Linked DNA regions of Crateriforma spongiae. Each later gene encodes a partner of the first gene's protein in a complex. Links are inferred from orthologs where the notes say so. Each region holds a gene or a part of one and is shown in the gene's direction. Other genes may lie near its edges. The genes, in order: carA and carB.

The links.
Region 2: the proteins of carA (region 1) and carB are in contact, whole or in part, in a solved structure (PDB 1KEE), measured with the Escherichia coli proteins. The link is inferred for Crateriforma spongiae from one-to-one orthologs.

The regions. Positions count from the first base shown.
Region 1 is NZ_JAAXMS010000003.1:177,525-186,240, reverse strand. Bases 3,822-6,760 are described here. They hold carA (glutamine-hydrolyzing carbamoyl-phosphate synthase small subunit), read left to right. Parts: upstream 3,822-4,693; coding sequence 4,694-5,827; downstream 5,828-6,760. Other genes in these bases: HFP54_RS08755 (1,4-dihydroxy-6-naphtoate synthase), read left to right, coding at 6,712-6,760; mqnB (futalosine hydrolase), read left to right, coding at 5,898-6,596; HFP54_RS08770 (tetratricopeptide repeat protein), read left to right, coding at 3,822-4,461. In the rest of the region: HFP54_RS08780 (PSD1 and planctomycete cytochrome C domain-containing protein), read left to right, coding at 1-917; HFP54_RS08775 (DUF1501 domain-containing protein), read left to right, coding at 927-2,372; more of HFP54_RS08770, read left to right, coding at 2,617-3,821; more of HFP54_RS08755, read left to right, coding at 6,761-7,587; HFP54_RS08750 (ABC transporter permease), read left to right, coding at 7,674-8,716. UniProt on the Escherichia coli protein: Small subunit of the glutamine-dependent carbamoyl phosphate synthetase (CPSase).
Region 2 is NZ_JAAXMS010000008.1:16,875-26,456, reverse strand. Bases 1,583-5,387 are described here. They hold carB (carbamoyl-phosphate synthase large subunit), read left to right. Parts: upstream 1,583-1,935; coding sequence 1,936-5,187; downstream 5,188-5,387. In the rest of the region: HFP54_RS19930 (calcium/sodium antiporter), read left to right, coding at 1-57; HFP54_RS19925 (sulfatase), read right to left, coding at 54-1,550; HFP54_RS19915 (sigma-54-dependent transcriptional regulator), read left to right, coding at 6,449-7,888; HFP54_RS19910 (rhomboid family intramembrane serine protease), read left to right, coding at 7,951-8,910; HFP54_RS19900 (glycoside hydrolase family 140 protein), read left to right, coding at 9,230-9,582. UniProt on the Escherichia coli protein: Large subunit of the glutamine-dependent carbamoyl phosphate synthetase (CPSase).

The DNA.
Region 1 (8,716 bases):
TGACCGCCCGCGTCATTGCGAATCGCCACTGGGAAACGTTGTTCGGCATTGGCATCGTTTCCACCAGCGAGGAATTTGGTTCGCAAGGCGAACTGCCATCGCACCCCGAATTGCTGGATCACTTGGCCAACGAGTTGACGACCGGTGGCTGGGACCTGAAACGCTTGCTTCGCCAGATCGTCAACAGCCAGACTTACCGTCAATCATCCACCGTGGATGCGGCCTTGGCGGCAACCGATCCAGACAACCGCTTGCTGAGCCGCGGACCACGCCATCGCATTCCAGCCGAAATGATTCGCGACCAAGCCCTGGCCGCCGCCGGTTTGCTGTCGCACAAAATGCACGGCCCGCCGGTTCGGCCACCGCAACCCGAGTTGGGGCTGAAGGCGGCGTTCGGCAACGACACCGACTGGACCACCAGCACGGGCGAAGACCGATACCGCCGCGGCCTGTACACGATGTGGCGGCGATCGAATCCGTACCCGTCGATGGCCGTTTTCGACGCCCCCAGTCGCGAGGTCTGCACCGTTCGACGCGACCGCACGAACACTCCGCTGCAAGCACTGGTAACACTCAATGACCCGGTGTATGTCGAAGCCGCGCGAGGACTGGCGTTTCGACTGATCGCCCGACACGACAGCGATCTCCAGCGGGTCACATGGGCGTTTCGACACGCGCTGGCCCGTTCGCCAACCGACGCCGAAGCCCAGCGGTTGATCGGATTCGTTCGTCGAATGCGACAGCACTACACCGACCATCTGGATCAAGCCCGACGGTTGACCCGCCCGGAACATTTGCCGCCGCCGATGGCGGGATCGAGCGTTGCGGACGATGAAATGGCAATCGCGGATCAAGCCGCGTGGACGGTCGCCTGTAATGTGGTGCTTAACTTGGACGAAATCTTGATGAAGCGGTAACGCCCTACGATGCATCCAATTTTAGAACGACTGCAATTGCAAACGCGGCGGCATTTCCTGTCGCATTCAACCGCGGGTATTGGGGCCGCCGCTTTGGCGCACCTGGTCGACGGTGACGTCGCCGATGCGTCCAGTGACGACGACGAACGAGGCGAAAAACGCCCCGGGTTTGGGACGGCCAAGCGGGTCATTTACCTGCATATGACCGGATCGCCGCCGAACCTGGACCTGTTCGATTACAAACCTGCACTCCAGCAGCGTGACGGTCAAGATTGTCCGGATTCGTTCTTGGCCGGCCGCGAATTCGCCTTCACCACCGGCGTTCCCAAACTGATGGGCACGCCACGTCAGTGGAAACGAGTCGGCAAGTGTGGGATGTGGATGTCCGACGCGATTGAAAAACTGCACGACGTCGCCGATGACCTGTGTGTGGTGCATTCAATGCACACCGACCAATTCAATCATGCGCCCGCCGAATTGTTGGTCTACACCGGATCGCCGCGCCCCGGTCGCCCGTCGATGGGATCGTGGGTGACGTACGGCCTGGGCAGCGAAAACGAGAACCTGCCCGGCTTTGTGGTGTTGATCAGCAGCGGAGTCCAACCCAATGGCGGCAAAGCGTCCTTCGGAAGCGGTTTTCTGCCGTCGGTGTACCAGGGCGTTCAATGTCGCAGCCAAGGCGATCCCGTTCTGTATTCCTCTGACCCGCCGGGGATGCCAAGATCGATCCGTCGTGCCAGCCTGGACTTGTTGGGCGAACTGAACCAGATTCAAGCAGCCGAGATGGGGCACCCGGAAACGACGACCCGAATCTCGCAATACGAGCTGGCCTTTCGGATGCAAACGGCGGTCCCCGAAGTGATGGACATTCGCCAGGAAAGCCAAGCGACGCTGGATCAATACGGGGCGCGGCCCGGTGAATCCAGCTTGGCCAACAATTGCCTGCTGGCACGACGGTTGGTGGAATCCGGCGTCCGCTTTGTGCAGTTGTTCGACTGGGGCTGGGACTTCCACGGCACCGGTGAAGCGACGGGGCTGACCAAAGGATTGACCGAAAAATGTGCCACGATGGATCGGCCGGTCGCCGCGTTGATCCAAGATCTGAAACAACGTGGCTTGCTGGATGAAACGTTGGTGATCTGGGGCGGCGAATTCGGCAGGACTCCGTTCCGCGAAGGCCGAACATCCGGCAGCAAGATTCTGGGTCGCGATCACTACCCCGATGCGTTCACCATGTGGATGGCCGGCGGCGGTGTCAAAGGCGGTTTCGAATACGGCCAGTCGGACGAACTGGGATTTGGCGTCACCGAACATCCCGTGCACGTTCATGATTTCCAGGCGACCGTGCTGCACCTACTGGGCATCGATCACGAACGATTGACCTATCGGTTCCAAGGGCGTGATTTTCGCTTGACTGATGTTCACGGCAACGTGGTGACGCCGGTCCTGGCCTGAGACGCATCCGCGCCTGCCCAAGTAATCGTCTTCGCCCGGCTTGCCGGATCGGTCATAATGTGCCGGCCCGTTCGTTGCCGGTTCCTTGCGCAGACGACATGTCGATGTGACTTGTCCCGATCCGCCGCGAACGCTTAGCCAATACCGATCGAACACTACTTCCCTTTTGGGTGACTTCATGCCAACGCGATCCGGCCACCAGCGAAGCGACTTTCCGAACGTCCCAATCCCCTCAGCGACCACGATGATGTTTCGTGACGTCCGAGCTTGCCTGATGGTGACGTTGTTGGGTGGGCTGGTTTGTGTTGCCGCCCCGGCGGTGGCTCAAGAAGCGGGAACTCAGGACGACACCGGCGCGCAGGCCAACGACAGCGGGCAAGCCGATGACGGTGCGATCCAAATCGATCCCCTGCCGTCGCTGGACACCGCCCAAGATCCGGGCCAAGCCGATTTGGATGAAGCCGTTTCCAAACGGATCGACGCCAAAACGGCCGCTGAACTGGAATCCGTCGCCGCATTGTTGGAATCGGCGTTGTCCAAGGGCCTGGGCGATGAAAACAGCCGCTTTGCCAAGCAAATGCTGGGCAGCGTTCAGCTGCAACTGGGCCAAGGACTGTTCGGAGCCATGATGCGAGGCGCCGGCGGGAACGCGGCGGCGGTTCGTTTGGAAGCCCTCGAGCTTTTGAAGAAGGCAGTCGAAAACGATGACCAACTTGCCGACGCTCACGTCTTGATCGCCCAGTTAAATTCCCCCGCGGTGTTCCCCGACGCCGACGGCGCGCTGGCGGTCCGGTCGATCACCAAGGCGATCAAGCTGTACGAAGACGACCCCAAGAAACAAAGCACCATGTTGGCGATGCGTGCGGGTCTGCGTGATGATCCGGAGAAGCAGATCAGGGACTTGAACCGAGCCTTGAAGCTGGACCCGAAGAACACCAAAGCATTTCAAGCCAGAATCGTGCTGCGACTGGGTGATGGCCAAATCGACAAAGCCGTTGCCGACGTCCGTGAAATCTTGGACGACCAGCCGATGAACTTGGCGATCGTCGCGGCGGCCGTCGAACAATTGATGGATGCCGATCGCGATGACGAGGCGGTCGAACTGCTGACCGAAGCGATCGAAAAGCAGGCTTCGGACAACGACATTTTGGAACGTCTGTATCGAATCCGTTCACGAGTCCACACCAAACGACTGGATCAAGAATCAGCGATCGCCGACTTGAACAAATCGATTGAACTGCGTCCGGGCGACCCGCGCAAGCTGATCGAATTGGCCCAGCGTTGCTTGGAGAACGAAGATGTCACGGCGGCCAAGGGTTACGTGCAAGACGCGATCAACCTGAACCCGCGGGTGGCCGACTTGCCCGAAACGATCTTGGTCCAGTTCTTGATCGCATCCCAAGAGAAACGAATTCCCGATGCCATCAACGAAGTCAAAAAACTGATTGAATTCCAGAAAGACGATCCGCAACGCCAAGCGTTCTGGCAGGAACAATTGGGCCAGCTTTACATGGTGGACGACCGCCCGCGTCAGGCAATCGATGTCTTCGAACAGATTTTGGAAATCCAACCTGAAAACACCAACGCCCTGCGATCGCGCGGCGACGCGTTGCTGGCGATCGGCGAACATCAAACGGCGATCCGAGACTACGAAGACGCTTTGAAAATCTTGCAGACTTCGGACACCGGACCGGCCGAAAAGCTGAAGTCGACCGATATGGTGGCCCCGGATTACGCCGGCTTGATGAACAACTTGGCGTGGGTCCTGGCGACCAGCCCCAAAGACGATGTTCGTGATGGCCAGCGAGCCTTGGAATTGGCACGCCAAGCGGCACGACTGACGGATTACCAAAAGCCCCACATCCTGAGCACGCTGGCGGCCGCCCATGCCGAATCGGGAGACATCCCCAAGGCGATCGAATACAGCCAAGCCGCCGTCGACTTGGGGGCCGCCCAAGAAAACGACCAGCTGGAACAATTGCAGGAAGAATTGGATTCCTATCGCGCGGGCGACCCATGGCGTGAAAAACAGGAAACAGAAGAAAACGAAAAACCGATTCTGAGCGCCGAAGACCTGATCGACATTTAACGGCCGGATCAGCCTAACGGCGAACCATCGGCCGCTAGAGCGGTTCGCCGTGGGTCACCGGATCGGGCGCGAACGTTTTTGCCACATTCGCGTCCCAACCACCGGCCGCGATCCTTCGATAAATCGCGATTGTCTGTTAGAACGTGATATCAGTACGCGCCGGGCCACGGTGTGATACGAGACCGTGGCCGCGTCTGAACAAAATCGAGAGATCCCACGCGAGAGCTATTGCATGCCGATCACCGCCAAACTGGCCTTGGAAGACGGTTCCGTGTTCCCCGGCCAAGCCTTCGGAGCCGAAGGCGAAGTCACCGGTGAAGTCGTTTTCAACACCGCAATGACGGGGTATCAGGAAATCCTGACCGACCCCAGCTATGCCGGCCAGATCGTCACAATGACGTATCCGGAAATCGGCAACTACGGCACCAACACGGTCGACATCGAACATCATCGTCCGTCGTTGTCGGGATTCGTCATTCGATCCGAAAGCCGAATCCACAGCAATTATCGCAGCGAAGCGGCGCTGTCGGACTTCTTGAAACAGAACAACATCATCGGCATCAGCGGGATCGATACCCGCGCGTTGGTTCGTCGCATTCGCATCGAAGGTGCCATGCGAGGCGTTCTGTCGACCACCGATTTGGACGACGCCAGCTTGGTCGCCAAAGCCAAGGCCAGCGAAAGCTTGGTCGGCCGTGACCTGGCCAAGACCGTGATGCCCGCACAGGGGGTCCAGTGGGACGACCAGTTGCACGAATGGATCACCGTCGATGAAGCCGGCCAGCAACCATCGGGCGACCAGCCGCACGTGGTCTGCATGGACTTTGGCATGAAGTGGAACATCCCGCGGCACCTGCGTTCGCGTGGCAACCGCGTGACCATCGTCCGTGGTGATGTGTCAGCCGATGAGATTTTGGCACTCAAGCCGGACGGGCTGTTCATTTCCAACGGGCCGGGCGATCCGGAACCGCTGTCGTATGCGAAACAAACGATTTCGGAATTGGTCGACAAGATGCCGGTGTTCGGCATTTGCTTGGGGCACCAATTGCTTTCGCTGGCTTGTGGCGCCCAAACCTACAAGCTGAAATTCGGACACCGTGGTGTGAACCAACCGGTGCTGGATTTGACGACCGGCAAAGTCGAGATCACGACACAAAACCACGGCTTTGCGGTGGACGAAAAATCGTTGCCGGATTGCCTGGAAATCACTCACCGGCATTTGAACGATGACACCGTTGCCGGCGTTCGACACAAGACGTTGCCGGCGTTCAGTGTGCAATATCACCCCGAGGCATCGTCGGGTCCGCACGACAGTCACTATCTGTTCGAACGATTTCAATCCAGCCTCAGCGGGTCGCCGGCTTGACCCTGCTCTGGTGATCCTCCACCAGCGGTCGTCCCACGTTGTTGCGGTGCCGACCGCGGAGTCTATCTGAATGAGCATCCTGGTCCTGGTGCCCACGTCGGCGGAATACCGGATGGTCGATTGGCCGGCCATCCGCAAATCAGCAGGAGGTGATTTCACCACCGCCATCTGTGGTTTCGGCTTGGCCGCCGCGGGCATCGGCGCCATGCGACTGTTGGCCGAACAAACGCCTGACCATGTCTTTCTGGTCGGTCTGGCCGGCGGATTCGTCACAGAACCTGATGCCGACCCTCCGGCAATCAAGGTCGGTGATGCGGTCGTTTTTCATCGCGTGACCTGTCACGGCATCGGTGCGGGTGTCGACATGGCCGCGGCCCCCGATCAATTCTTGTCAGCAGATCAGATGGGATGGCCGCATCTGGAAATGGATGGCTCGGCCGTCACCGACCGACTGGATTTGGTCGTGCCCGATGCGGACGCCCGAGCGATGGGCCGACAGAAAACACTGCTGTCGGTAACCGCAGCATCGTCATCCCCGGACCACGCCCGGTGGCGGCGGAACACTTACCCGGATGCCGTCGCCGAAGACATGGAAGGCTTCGCCGTCGCGGTCGCTTGTCGGGTCAGCCAAGTTCCACTGACAATCGTGCGTGGCATCAGCAATCCGGTCGGAAACCGCGACACTCGAACGTGGCAGACCGCACCCGCGATGCACGTGGCGGCCCATCGTGTTGCCGAGTTGATCGCGGGTCTAGAATCAAACGTCTGAATCGGCCGCACGTCCTTCGCGGCAAAGCCGGGTCAGCCGCTTCAAACCGTCTCAGGCGGCTCTTTGTGACTCTTGCCGCACACACATCACGCACACGCAAACCGTTCCAAACAACATGGGCCACCGTATCCACATCGGCATTTCGACGTGTCCGAACGACACGTTCGCATTCGACGCGTTGATGCGGAACTTGGTGGACACCCGAGGCTTGGATTTCCATTTTGAACTGCTAGACATCCAACAACTGAACGACGCTTTGCGGGCGGGACGCTTTGATGTCGCCAAAACCAGCTTTCATGCCGCTTTGTTGTTGGCGGATCAATTGCGTGTCTTGCCATCCGGTTCGGCGTTGGGATTTGGCGTCGGCCCGCTGTTGTTGGCAGCGCGGGACGGTGCCGTTCCCCGCAATGCATCACAGCGGACACTGTGCCCGGGAAGCGATACCACCGCGACGCTGTTGATGCGGATTTTTTATCCGTCGACGACACAGATCGACCATGTGGTCTTTTCCCAAATCATGCCAGACCTGAAGTCAGGGAAAGCGGATTTCGGCGTCTGCATCCACGAGGGTCGATTCACTTGGCAGAACGAAGGGCTGCACCTGGTGGAAGACCTGGGTCAACGCTGGGAAGGCGAAACGAAGTGCCCGTTGCCTCTGGGCGGATTGGTGGCCAGGCGGTCGCTGGACGACGAAGTGACGGGGCGGATCCAAGAGTGCATTGCCGATTCCATCCGTTGGGGGCTTACCCATCGCGACGAAACGCTGCCGACCATGCGTCGCTATGCCCAGGAATTCGATGATGCGGTCTTGATGCAGCACGTCGATTTGTACGTCAACGACTGGACGGTGGACTTGGGGACGGTCGGTCGCCAAGCCCTGGCCACCCTTTCGACCTTGGCTCGCCGATCCGGTATCGTTGGCGACGACGCCCCACCGATCGAAGTGTTCGAATCCACCGACACTCGCCCGATGCTGCCCGCAAAAGACTAGCCTTGTGGGAATCCTTTGATCGGGAAAATTCGATCGATCGTCATCGCCATTTATCATCTGCGCCACCAACACACGAACCTGCCGCCATGAACACAACCGCCTCGGTCCCGTCCGGCAAGACCGGCCTTGGTGTGTGGCACATGCGTTTGGCATCGCTGTGGTATCGCGGCCGTGTTTCGATCGCTTTGGCGTTGGGTGTGGCCATCGCAACGGCGGTCATCGTGGGTGCTTTGCTGGTCGGCGATTCGATGCGTGGCAGTTTGCGTGCGTTAACGCTGCAGCGACTGGGTTCGATCGACACCATCGTGTCGCCGGGTCACTTTTTTACCGCCGATGAAATCGTGGATTCGTCGATCGGCGCCCAAGCAGTCTTTCTGTTCCCGGCGGGCGTCGCTGAATCGCAACCGTCCGACGATGAACCGGCACGCCGCAGCGGATCCGTTCAAATCCTTGGCATCACGCCATCTTTTTGGAAGCTAGGCGAACCATCTGATGCACCGGAGACCAATCCCGACGATCAGTCCGTTGTGTTGAACCGTGCCTGCGCCGATGAACTCGGGGTCGGTGTGGGCGATCAAATCACGATTCGGCTGCCCATCGAAAGTGCCGTCCCCGCCGACAGCCCGCTGGGCCGGCGCGAATCCGAAACCGAGGGACTGCCACGCATGACGGTTGCCGCGATCGTCGACAACCGCGGGCTGGGCCGTTTTTCTTTGTCGGCCAGCCAGTCCACGCCGCTGTGTGCCTACCTGAAACGTGAATTGATCGCGGACGTTCTTGACCGACCGGGCGCCGCAAATCTGCTTTTGTCACCCGAACCTCTGACGCGGGACGATTTGAGTTTGGATCTGGGTGACCTCGGGCTGAAGCTTTCACGCGTCACCGCGATTCAGCCTCAAAACGCCGAACCGGATGCGGAACCTGTTTTTCAATACGATTCGCTGACCAGCGAGCAGTTGTTGATCGATGACGTGATCGTCAACGCCGTCACCGATGCTATCCCCGGCGCGGCAACGCCGGTGATGACCTATCTGGCCAATGCGATTGAAAAGCTGGATGACGCAGGCAATGTCGTCGCGTCGGTTCCGTACAGCATCATCACGGCGATTGATTCGACGGAATCACTGCC
Region 2 (9,582 bases), on another replicon or contig:
ATGGCGTACTTGATTTATCAGCAAGTCAGCCAGAATGCCGTGGCGGTTCCCGCCTAGCGGTTGCGTTTGTTTTTCGCGGCTTTTCGCTGCACGTCGGCCATCGCCTTTGCTTCGGCCTCGGCGTCAAACTTTGGATTTGCCGTCGAAGGCACCGGTGCATCGGTTCGTTCGCGCCAGCGGATCATGGCTTGGTGCAATTGGGCAGCCTTGTCGGGCATCGAATCCGCCAAGTTCTTGGTTTCCCCGATATCGTCCTTCAAGTTGTAAAGTTCCAAGTCTCCGGATTCAAAGTACTCGTGCAGTTTCCAATCGCCCTGGCGGATGATCCCGCACGGTCGAGTTCGAAACAGCGGGTCACGTTGTTCGTCGACGTTGGAATAGCCTTGAAGGTAAGCCGGGAAATGCCAGAACAACGCTCGACTGGCCAACGTTTGACTTGGCTCGGTCAGCATCGGCCACAAACTGACACCATCCAACGATTGGTCATCCGATCGTTCCAGTCCGGCAATGTCCAGAATCGTGGGGTACCAATCCAGTTGGGAAACCGGTGTGTCGATGCGTCGTCCGGCCGTCACCTGTCCCGGCCAGCGGACGAACATGGGCACACGGATTCCGCCTTCGTAATACGTGCCTTTGTATCCTTTCAGCGGATGCATGTCGGTGGCCGGACCATATCCGCCGTTGTCCGACGAAAACAAGACAACCGTGTTTTGGTCCAAATCGAGCTCGTTGATCGTGCGCATGATTCGACCGATCCCTTGATCAACCGCTTCGATCATCGTCGCCATGGCAACATGTTGGTGCAATTCACCCGCTGGCTTCGATTCATACTTGGCAACCAGTTCACGTTTGGCAATCAGCGGAGTGTGAACGGCAAAGTGCGTCAGGTACAGCATCCACGTCTGATCGGCCGAGCGACGGATGAACTTGACCGCTTCGTCGCTCAATCGATCCGTCAGGTACTCGTCCTCCGGTGCATCGTCTAGTCCGGGGGCGTTCGGGTGCGGCGGATAGTATCCCTTTGGCGGGCTGCCCGAGTGGGAACCGCCGACGTTGATGTCGAATCCATATTGGGTCGGATCATCGCTCAGGTGCCACTTGCCCATCAATGCGGTTTTGTAGCCTGCCGCATGCAGACGCTGTGGCCATGTCGTGATGGACGGGCGCAACGTGTCGGTGCCCGGGACGTGCAGCAATCGTCGGTGCTGGGCTTTACCACGCGGGCCGGTTCCCACGTTGAAGATTTCGTGACGTGGCGTGTACTGGCCCGACATCAAGCAGGCGCGAGACGGTGCACAGTTGGCCGCACCCGCGTACGCGTCGGTGAAGACGGTGCCCTGTTCGGCCAGCCGGTCCAAGTTCGGGGTTTCGAAAAAATCGCTGCCCATGAATCCACAGTCTCGCCAACCGAAATCGTCCAGATAGATCACCAAGATGTTGGGTCGGTCGGACGGCCGCTGGGCCGCCCCGGCTTGGCCCACGCAAAGGCAGCTCAAAGCGGCCAGCGTCGCGACGGAGATTCGGAGAAACGTGGCGGGAATCTGGATCATGGCAGGAATCTCGGGGTGGAACGGGGGGCAGCTTTGCCCGGCGGGCCCGCTGGGCAACGTTGATCGATATCGTCGCGATGGATCTGCGTCGGAGGCAATCGCCGGTGTTTGCGGTCGGTTATCGGCCGATTTGATGGCTGTTCGTTCAATCGGGGCGAGCCGGACGATTCGATCCCAAGCGGTCAATTCGGCCAAAGCAGCGCAATCGGGGGCGAACCGGTGGGATGCCCCGGACAAGAGACGGCTAACGGAGCGAAACGGCCCGTCGACGGCCAGTTCGCGGTCCGCACCCTACGCAATGGATAGGGTAGCGTGATATCCTGCCCGGAATTTTGCATACCGCTGGTCTTCACGACCAATCTCTCGCTTTGATTTTAGGTGTTCTGTGCCACGTCGCGACGACATCAAGAAAATTCTGTTGATCGGTAGCGGGCCCATTGTCATTGGACAGGCTTGCGAATTCGATTATTCCGGGACCCAGGCCTGTAAAGCCCTACGCGAAGAGGGTTACGAGGTGGTTCTGGTCAACAGTAACCCCGCGACCATCATGACCGACCCCGCCACCGCGGATTCGACCTATATCGAACCGTTGACTTGGCAGGTTTTGGAAAAGGTCATCGCCAAGGAACGTCCCGACGCTCTACTGCCCACACTGGGCGGTCAGACCGGTTTGAACGTGGCGATGGATCTGGAAGCCAACGGTGTGCTGGAAAAGTACGGCGTGGAAATGATCGGCGCTCGGGCCGACGTGATCGACAAGGCCGAGGCGCGGGACAAGTTCAAGGCCGCGATGGAAAAGATCGGCTTGGACGTCTGCAAAGGTTTCACCGTGCACACCTTGGAAGAGGCCCGTGCGGCGATGGAACAAGTCGGGCTTCCCGCAGTCGTCCGGCCCAGCTTCACGATGGGCGGCAGCGGTTCGGCAATTGCCTACAACAAAGACGATTTTGACGCTCTGGTCCGCAACGGTTTGGACCAGTCGCCGGTGACGGAGGTCTTGATCGAAGAGTCCATCATCGGTTGGAAGGAATACGAGATGGAAGTCGTCCGAGACATGGACGACAACGTGGTCATCATCTGCAGTATCGAAAACTTTGACCCGATGGGCGTCCACACCGGTGATTCGATCACCGTCGCCCCGGCCCAAACACTGACCGACAAAGAATACCAACGGATGCGCGACGCCAGCTTGGCGGTGATGCGTGAAATCGGCGTCGAAACGGGCGGCAGTAACGTCCAGTTCGCGATCAATCCGAAAACCGGCCGGATGATCGTCATTGAAATGAACCCGCGGGTCAGCCGGTCCAGTGCCCTGGCCAGTAAAGCGACGGGGTTTCCGATCGCAAAGATTGCCGCCAAGCTTGCCGTGGGTTATCGCTTGTGGGAAATCCCCAACGACATCACCCAGAAAACGAAAGCATGTTTCGAACCGACGATCGACTATGTGGTGACGAAGATCCCGCGTTTCGCGTTCGAAAAATTTCCCGACGCCGATGCCACGCTGACCACGCAAATGAAAAGCGTCGGCGAAACGATGGCGATCGGTCGGACGTTCAAAGAATCACTTCAAAAAGCGCTGCGTGGTCTGGAGATCGGCGCCTTCGGTCTTGGCTGCGACGGACGCGACCTCTGGGGAACCGAAGACCAACCGAGCAACGATGAAATTCGAGCCAAGTTGACCGTCCCCGGCGCCGAACGAATTTTCCACATTCGTTATGCGCTGAAGTCCGGTATGACGATCGATGAGATCTACAAACTGACTCATATCGATCGCTGGTTCTTGGACCACATTGCCCAAATCGTTGAACGCGAAGAATGGCTGGGCACGGTTGGATCGTTGGAATCGTTGACCGCGGATCAAATGCGTGACGCCAAACGCGACGGTTTCTCCGATCGCCAGCTGGCCAAGCTGACCGGTACGAACGAAGTCAAGGTCCGCGCACGCCGCCTGGAACTGGGTGTCCGGCCGGTCTTCAAGAGTGTCGATACGTGTGCGGCGGAATTCGAAGCCTACACGCCGTACTATTACAGCACCTATGAAACCGAAACCGAATTGCCCGGCAAATCGGACAAGAAACGGATCGTGATCTTGGGCGGTGGTCCCAACCGGATCGGCCAAGGAATCGAGTTCGATTACTGTTGTTGCCACGCCAGCTTCGCCGTCAAAGACATCGGCTATGAAGCGATCATGGTCAACAGCAATCCGGAAACGGTCAGTACCGACTACGACACGTCGGACATCCTGTTCTTTGAACCGCTGACCATCGAAGACGTGTTGAACATCTGCGACGCGACCGAGCCGGACGGAGTGATCGCACAGTTCGGCGGTCAAACACCGTTGAACCTGGCCCGCGGGCTGCAAACCGCCGGCGTTCCGATCATCGGAACCAGCGTCGATACGATCGAGGCGGCCGAGGATCGCGAACTGTTCCAACAACTGATCGAAGAATTGGGCTTGCGCCAGCCGCCCTCGGGCATCGCACGAAACATGTCCGAAGCCAAACGCGAAGCCAAACGCATCGGCTATCCGGCCCTGGTGCGTCCCAGCTTTGTTCTGGGCGGTCGGGCGATGGAAATCTGTTATGACCAGTCACAGTTCGAACGATATGTGGCCGAGGCCTTCATCGTCGCCGACGGACAACCCGTGCTGATCGACTCGTTCCTGGAAGACGCCATCGAAGTCGATGTCGACGCGGTCGGCGATGGCACCGATTGTGTGATCATGGGAATCATGGAACACATCGAAGAAGCCGGTGTGCACAGTGGCGATTCGGCGTGCTGTATCCCGCCGTTCAGTTTGACCGAACAAACGATCGCGGAAATTCGTGACGCCACCGTGCGGTTAGCCAAGCGGATGAACGTCGTCGGGCTGATGAACATTCAATACGCGGTCAAAACCGAAGACGGCCAACCGGTCTTGTATATCTTGGAAGTCAATCCGCGGGCCAGCCGCACCGTGCCTTTCGTTGCCAAAGCCACGGGGGTTCCCGTCGCCGGCATTGCGACCAAAGTCATGAACGGAATCAGCTTGAAGGAACAAGGCATTCTGGACCAACCGGTGCCCAAGCATGTGTCGATCAAAGAAAGTGTGTTTCCGTTCCGCAAGTTTGCCGGTGTGGACATTGTCCTGGGACCTGAAATGCGGTCGACCGGCGAAGTCATGGGGATCAGCGACCAGTTTTCCATTGCGTTTGCCAAAAGCCAAATCGCCGCCGGCAATGTGTTGCCCGAATCGGGCAAAGTCTTCCTCAGCCTGAACGCCCGGCACAAACACGCCGTGGTCGACTTGGGACGGCGGCTTGGTGAACTCGGGTTTGAAATTTTGGCGACCGAAGGCACCGCCCAGCGGCTGGATGAAGCCGGGGTGCAGTGCACGCGTGTCCGGAAACTGGCCGAAGGGCATCCGAACCTGATCGACTTCCTGAAGAACGACGACGTCCAGCTGATCGTCAACACGCCCAGCGGCAAAGGAGCGCGAACCGACGAAGGTCGAATTCGTGCCGCGGCGGTTCAGTACGGGGTGCCCTGCATCACGACGTTGTCCGCAGCCGAAGCGGCGATCAACGCGATGCAAGCCATGCGGGAAAACCCGATCCAGGTCGAATCGCTGCAGAAACGCTACGCCGGCGCATCCTAGGACATCGCGAACCTCAGAATCGGTTCGTCTTGGCAGGTGCGGGCAACGCCCGTTCGCGGCAACGGAGCGACAGGTTTTCAACAGGCGACATGCGGTATCGCGACTCGGCACGGCGTCGTGCGGACATTTTATGAAGCCATTCTTTCGAAAACCGCTTCGCGGAACGGTCGCGAAATTTTGTACCGACCGGTGTGTCTGAGGCTTCGTGTTCGGGGCAATCGCGGGGGCAAATTCACGGCTGCAGCGTCCGAGATGCCCGGTCAGCTGCGTCGGGATTCGGCCGTTTTTCGGCTCCTTGGATGCCATTAAGGCGTGTGCAAATGCGCGCCGCGAACCGTCACAGCGGACCGCGGTGGATCCGGCATTCGATGTGCGCTGGGGCACGGCGACCTGCGGGGTGCGACAATTTAGCGTCGCATCCACTGCGGTAGTGTTCGGATGCGAAGGAATCGCGTGAGCGAAAAAGTTCGCGGACTGCCCCGTTGCCCTTGGTTGACGCAGTCCGTGCGATCCATAAACTTTGCCCAGCTTGCCAGCTAGGCGGGCATTCCACTACTTCATTTGTGTAGAGAGTGAATCAGATGATTCGAACGATTATGGCCTTGACCCTGTTGGTCGCCGCTAGCATCGTCGCAGCCCCGCAAGCCGACGCTGGTTTGTTCGGACGGTTCTGCAAGAAAGACGCTTGCTGCCCCGAGCCGGTTTGCTGCGAGCCTGCTCCTGTTTGTGCTCCCGAGCCGGTTTGCGCTCCTGAGCCCGTTTGCTGCCCCGAGCCGGCACCGGTTTGTGCTCCTGAGCCAGTTTGCGCTCCCGAGCCGGTTTGCTGCCCCGAGCCCGCACCGGTTTGTGCTCCTGAGCCCGTTTGCTGCGAACCCGCCCCGGTTTGCGCTCCCGAGCCCGTCTGCTGCGAACCTGCTCCGACCTGCTGCCCGGCTCCCAAGAAGCACTGCGGACTGTTCGCGAAGCTGAAGGCAAAGTTTGCCGCTCGCAAATCGTGCTGCCCCGATCCTTGCTGCTACTAATCGGCACAGGATTGGCTTTGGCGCCAATAGCGAAATAAACGGGCCGGCGGTTTGAATCGCGGTCCGTTTTTTTATGCGCCCACAGGTCGGAAAATCGCTGATCGGGACGCCCCGGACCTGATCCGATGGTCGGCTGGCGCTGGGGCGTCACGATGGTTCTAAGCCGTCACAGATTGTCGTAAGCTGATCGGTTCGATCCACCCGATTTTTCTTACCCGCTCGATTTGCTTGACGACGACATGTCAAAGAAGACGGACGCCTCCGACGCCGAATCTGATCAGCCATCGATCGACCCGTCCAATTTACGTTTGTTGGTCGTCGACAACGAAGCGGCGCACGCTCGTGCGATGACGGACAGTTTGGAAAAGGTCGGGTACCAGTGCGATGTCGCCACCAGTGGTCCGGAAGCGGCCAAGCGGATTGAAAGCGATGTGTACGACATCATCGTGACCGACATGGTGATGAACGATGTCGACGGGATGCAGATCCTTTCGCTCGCGCGGCAAAAACTGCCCGACAGCGAAGTCATCATGGTCACCGGCCATGCCACCGTGCCCGTCGCCGTCGAAGCGATGCAAATCGGTGCGTTCAATTTCTTAGAGAAACCGATCACGCCCAACCGGTTGCGTGCGATCGTGGCCAAGGCGGCCGAACAGGTCGGGCTGAAACGTCAAAACACCGAACTGCGGCAGCGTTTGGACGAACGTTTCGGCTTCGAAGGCATCATCTATACCAGCAAGAAGATGCAGACGGTCATCGATCGTCTGCGACGCATTGCGGCCACCGATGCCACCGTGTTGATCACCGGCGAAAGCGGGACCGGCAAGGAGATGATCGCCCAGGCGATTCATCAAAACAGCCCCCGCCGGAACAAACGGATCGTCGCCATCAACACACGTGCGGTCAGCGAACAGTTGGTCGAAAGCGAGTTGTTCGGCCACGTCAAAGGTTCCTTCACCGATGCGGTGTCCGATCGCGAAGGCGCTTTCCAGTACGCCAACGGCGGCACACTGTTTCTGGACGAAGTCGGCGATATGCCGATGAGCACGCAGATCAAACTGCTGCGGGTGTTGGAAGAAAGTCAGATCACCCGCGTCGGTGACAATAAACCGATCAAAGTCAACGTGCGTCTGGTCAGTGCTACCAACCGGCCGCTGGAGGAAATGGTCGAAGCCGGAACGTTCCGCAACGACTTGTATTTCCGGCTGAAGGTCGTGACCGTGGAACTGCCCCCGCTTCGCGACCGACGCGACGACGTGATTCCGTTGATGGATCACTTCCGCAAGTATTTCTTGCGACGCCACGACAAATCCACCGCACACTTCACTCCCGCGGTGACCAAACGTTTCTTTGCGTACGACTGGCCCGGGAACGTACGCCAATTGCGCAATTTCGTCGAAACCATGGTGGTCCTGGATACCGATCAGTCATTGGATGTTGACGACTTGCCGCCGGAATTGATGGGCGAAGGCCAGGATGATTCCGGCGAAATCGTCGTCGCCTCCGGCGGTCCAAGTGACTTGATCGGCCAACCGCTCAGCCAGATCGAACGGTGGGCGATCGAGGAGACGTTGAAGCTGACCGGCGACAACCGCGAAGAAGCCGCCAAGATTTTGGGTATCGGTGCACGAACCCTGTACCGTCGATTGGACCAATACAAGAACGACGAAGAAGCCTGACGCCAGGCCGTTGATGTCGGCGATCGGGGGATGTCAGGGGATGGCGTCCGACCCTTTCATTCATGGACCGAATTGCAAAAGGCTGTCACGTGTTCCAACCGGCCGAGGGTTACGAGATCGTCGCGCAAACGCGATGTTCCGCCACCAGTTCCGAATATCGCTTGGTGTTGGGCGCCACCGGAATTCCGTTCGAATTGGTTCGTCAGCAACGGACGTGGTACCTGGTCGTTCGCAGCGAAGACGCGCCACGCGCGCTGGCCGAACTGGGCGAGTACCAACGCGAAGAATCGGCCACCGGTCACCCGTCGTCGCCAGTGGATGCACCATCCAGCATCGTTCGCACCGGATCGCTTTTCGGTGTCGTCGTATACTGCGTGGTATTGATGTTGGTTGCCTATCTGACCGCCAAGCATGCTCTGGGACACGACTGGTACTTGGCCGGGCAGATGAGTGCTGCCGATGTCATCGCCGGGCAGTGGTATCGAACCGTGACCGCGCTGACACTTCACGTGGATCCGGGGCATCTCGGATCCAATTTGGTTTACGGTTCGGTGTTCGGATTCATGGCATCTAGGATTCTGGGCGCCGGTCCGGGTTGGTTGGTCGTCTTGTTGGGCGGTGCTTTGGGCAACGGGATCAATGCCTTGCTGCGACCGGCCGAACACGTTTCGATCGGGGCATCGACGGCGGTGTTTTCGGCGTTGGGGGTGATCTTGGCGCACGCGGTCGTTTCGACCCCGCGCGGATCGGAAACGCGTCCGCTGGTGCGATGGGCGCCGGTCATCTGTGGGCTGATTCTGTTCGGCTACCTGGGCATCGGCGACGAACGCACCGATGTTGGCGCACACGCCGCAGGCATGGTGGCGGGATTTTTCCTAGCCCTGCCGCTGCTGCGAGTGTCCGATCGTTGGTTGGATTCACGACTGGTGACCTGGGCAGCCCTGGGGATCGGCGTGTCGCTGATCTCCGTTTGTTGGGTGATCGCGCTTTGGGTCGCCAAGCAAGGCGTCGCGATCAGCTGATGATGCGATCCCCAGACATGGGCCGGCCGATGCTTGACGTTTCATGTTGTTGCCCGTCACACTACGTTGTCAAAAGTATTCAACCGCGCCCGTGGCACAATTGGATAGCGCGTCGGCCTCCGGAGCCGAAGGTTGTGGGTTCGAATCCCGCCGGGCGTATTGGATTCTCAGGTCTTCTGTGGCCTTGCGGTTGTCTCCGAAACCGCGTCGTTGTCTGTCGCACCTTGCAACGTGATGAACGTGTTTCGCCGACGCTATCATGACGGCCATGATGGGCTTCTAGGCGGTAACAAGTGCACCTGTGATGGGAACAGTTCCGATGAAAAGTTTGGTGTCGGCGGGATGTGGGTTGGCGGTCCTCTTGCTTGTGACGGCTCGTGTCGGCATCGCGCAGGAACAGGACGATCCGAATCGCACTCGACTGCAAGTCTCGCCATCGGGGCGTTGGCTGCAGCACAGCGACGGTCGGCCGTTTTTCTATCTGGGCGATACTGCTTGGGAGCTGTTTCACCGTTTGGATCGCCAAGAAGCGGAACGATATTTGGATGACCGGGCGGCGAAAGGCTTCACGGTGATTCAAGCGGTCGTCTTGGCCGAACGCGACGGCTTGGGGACTGCCAACGCGTATGGCCATACACCGCTGGTGGACAAGGATCCCGCGCGTCCCGACGT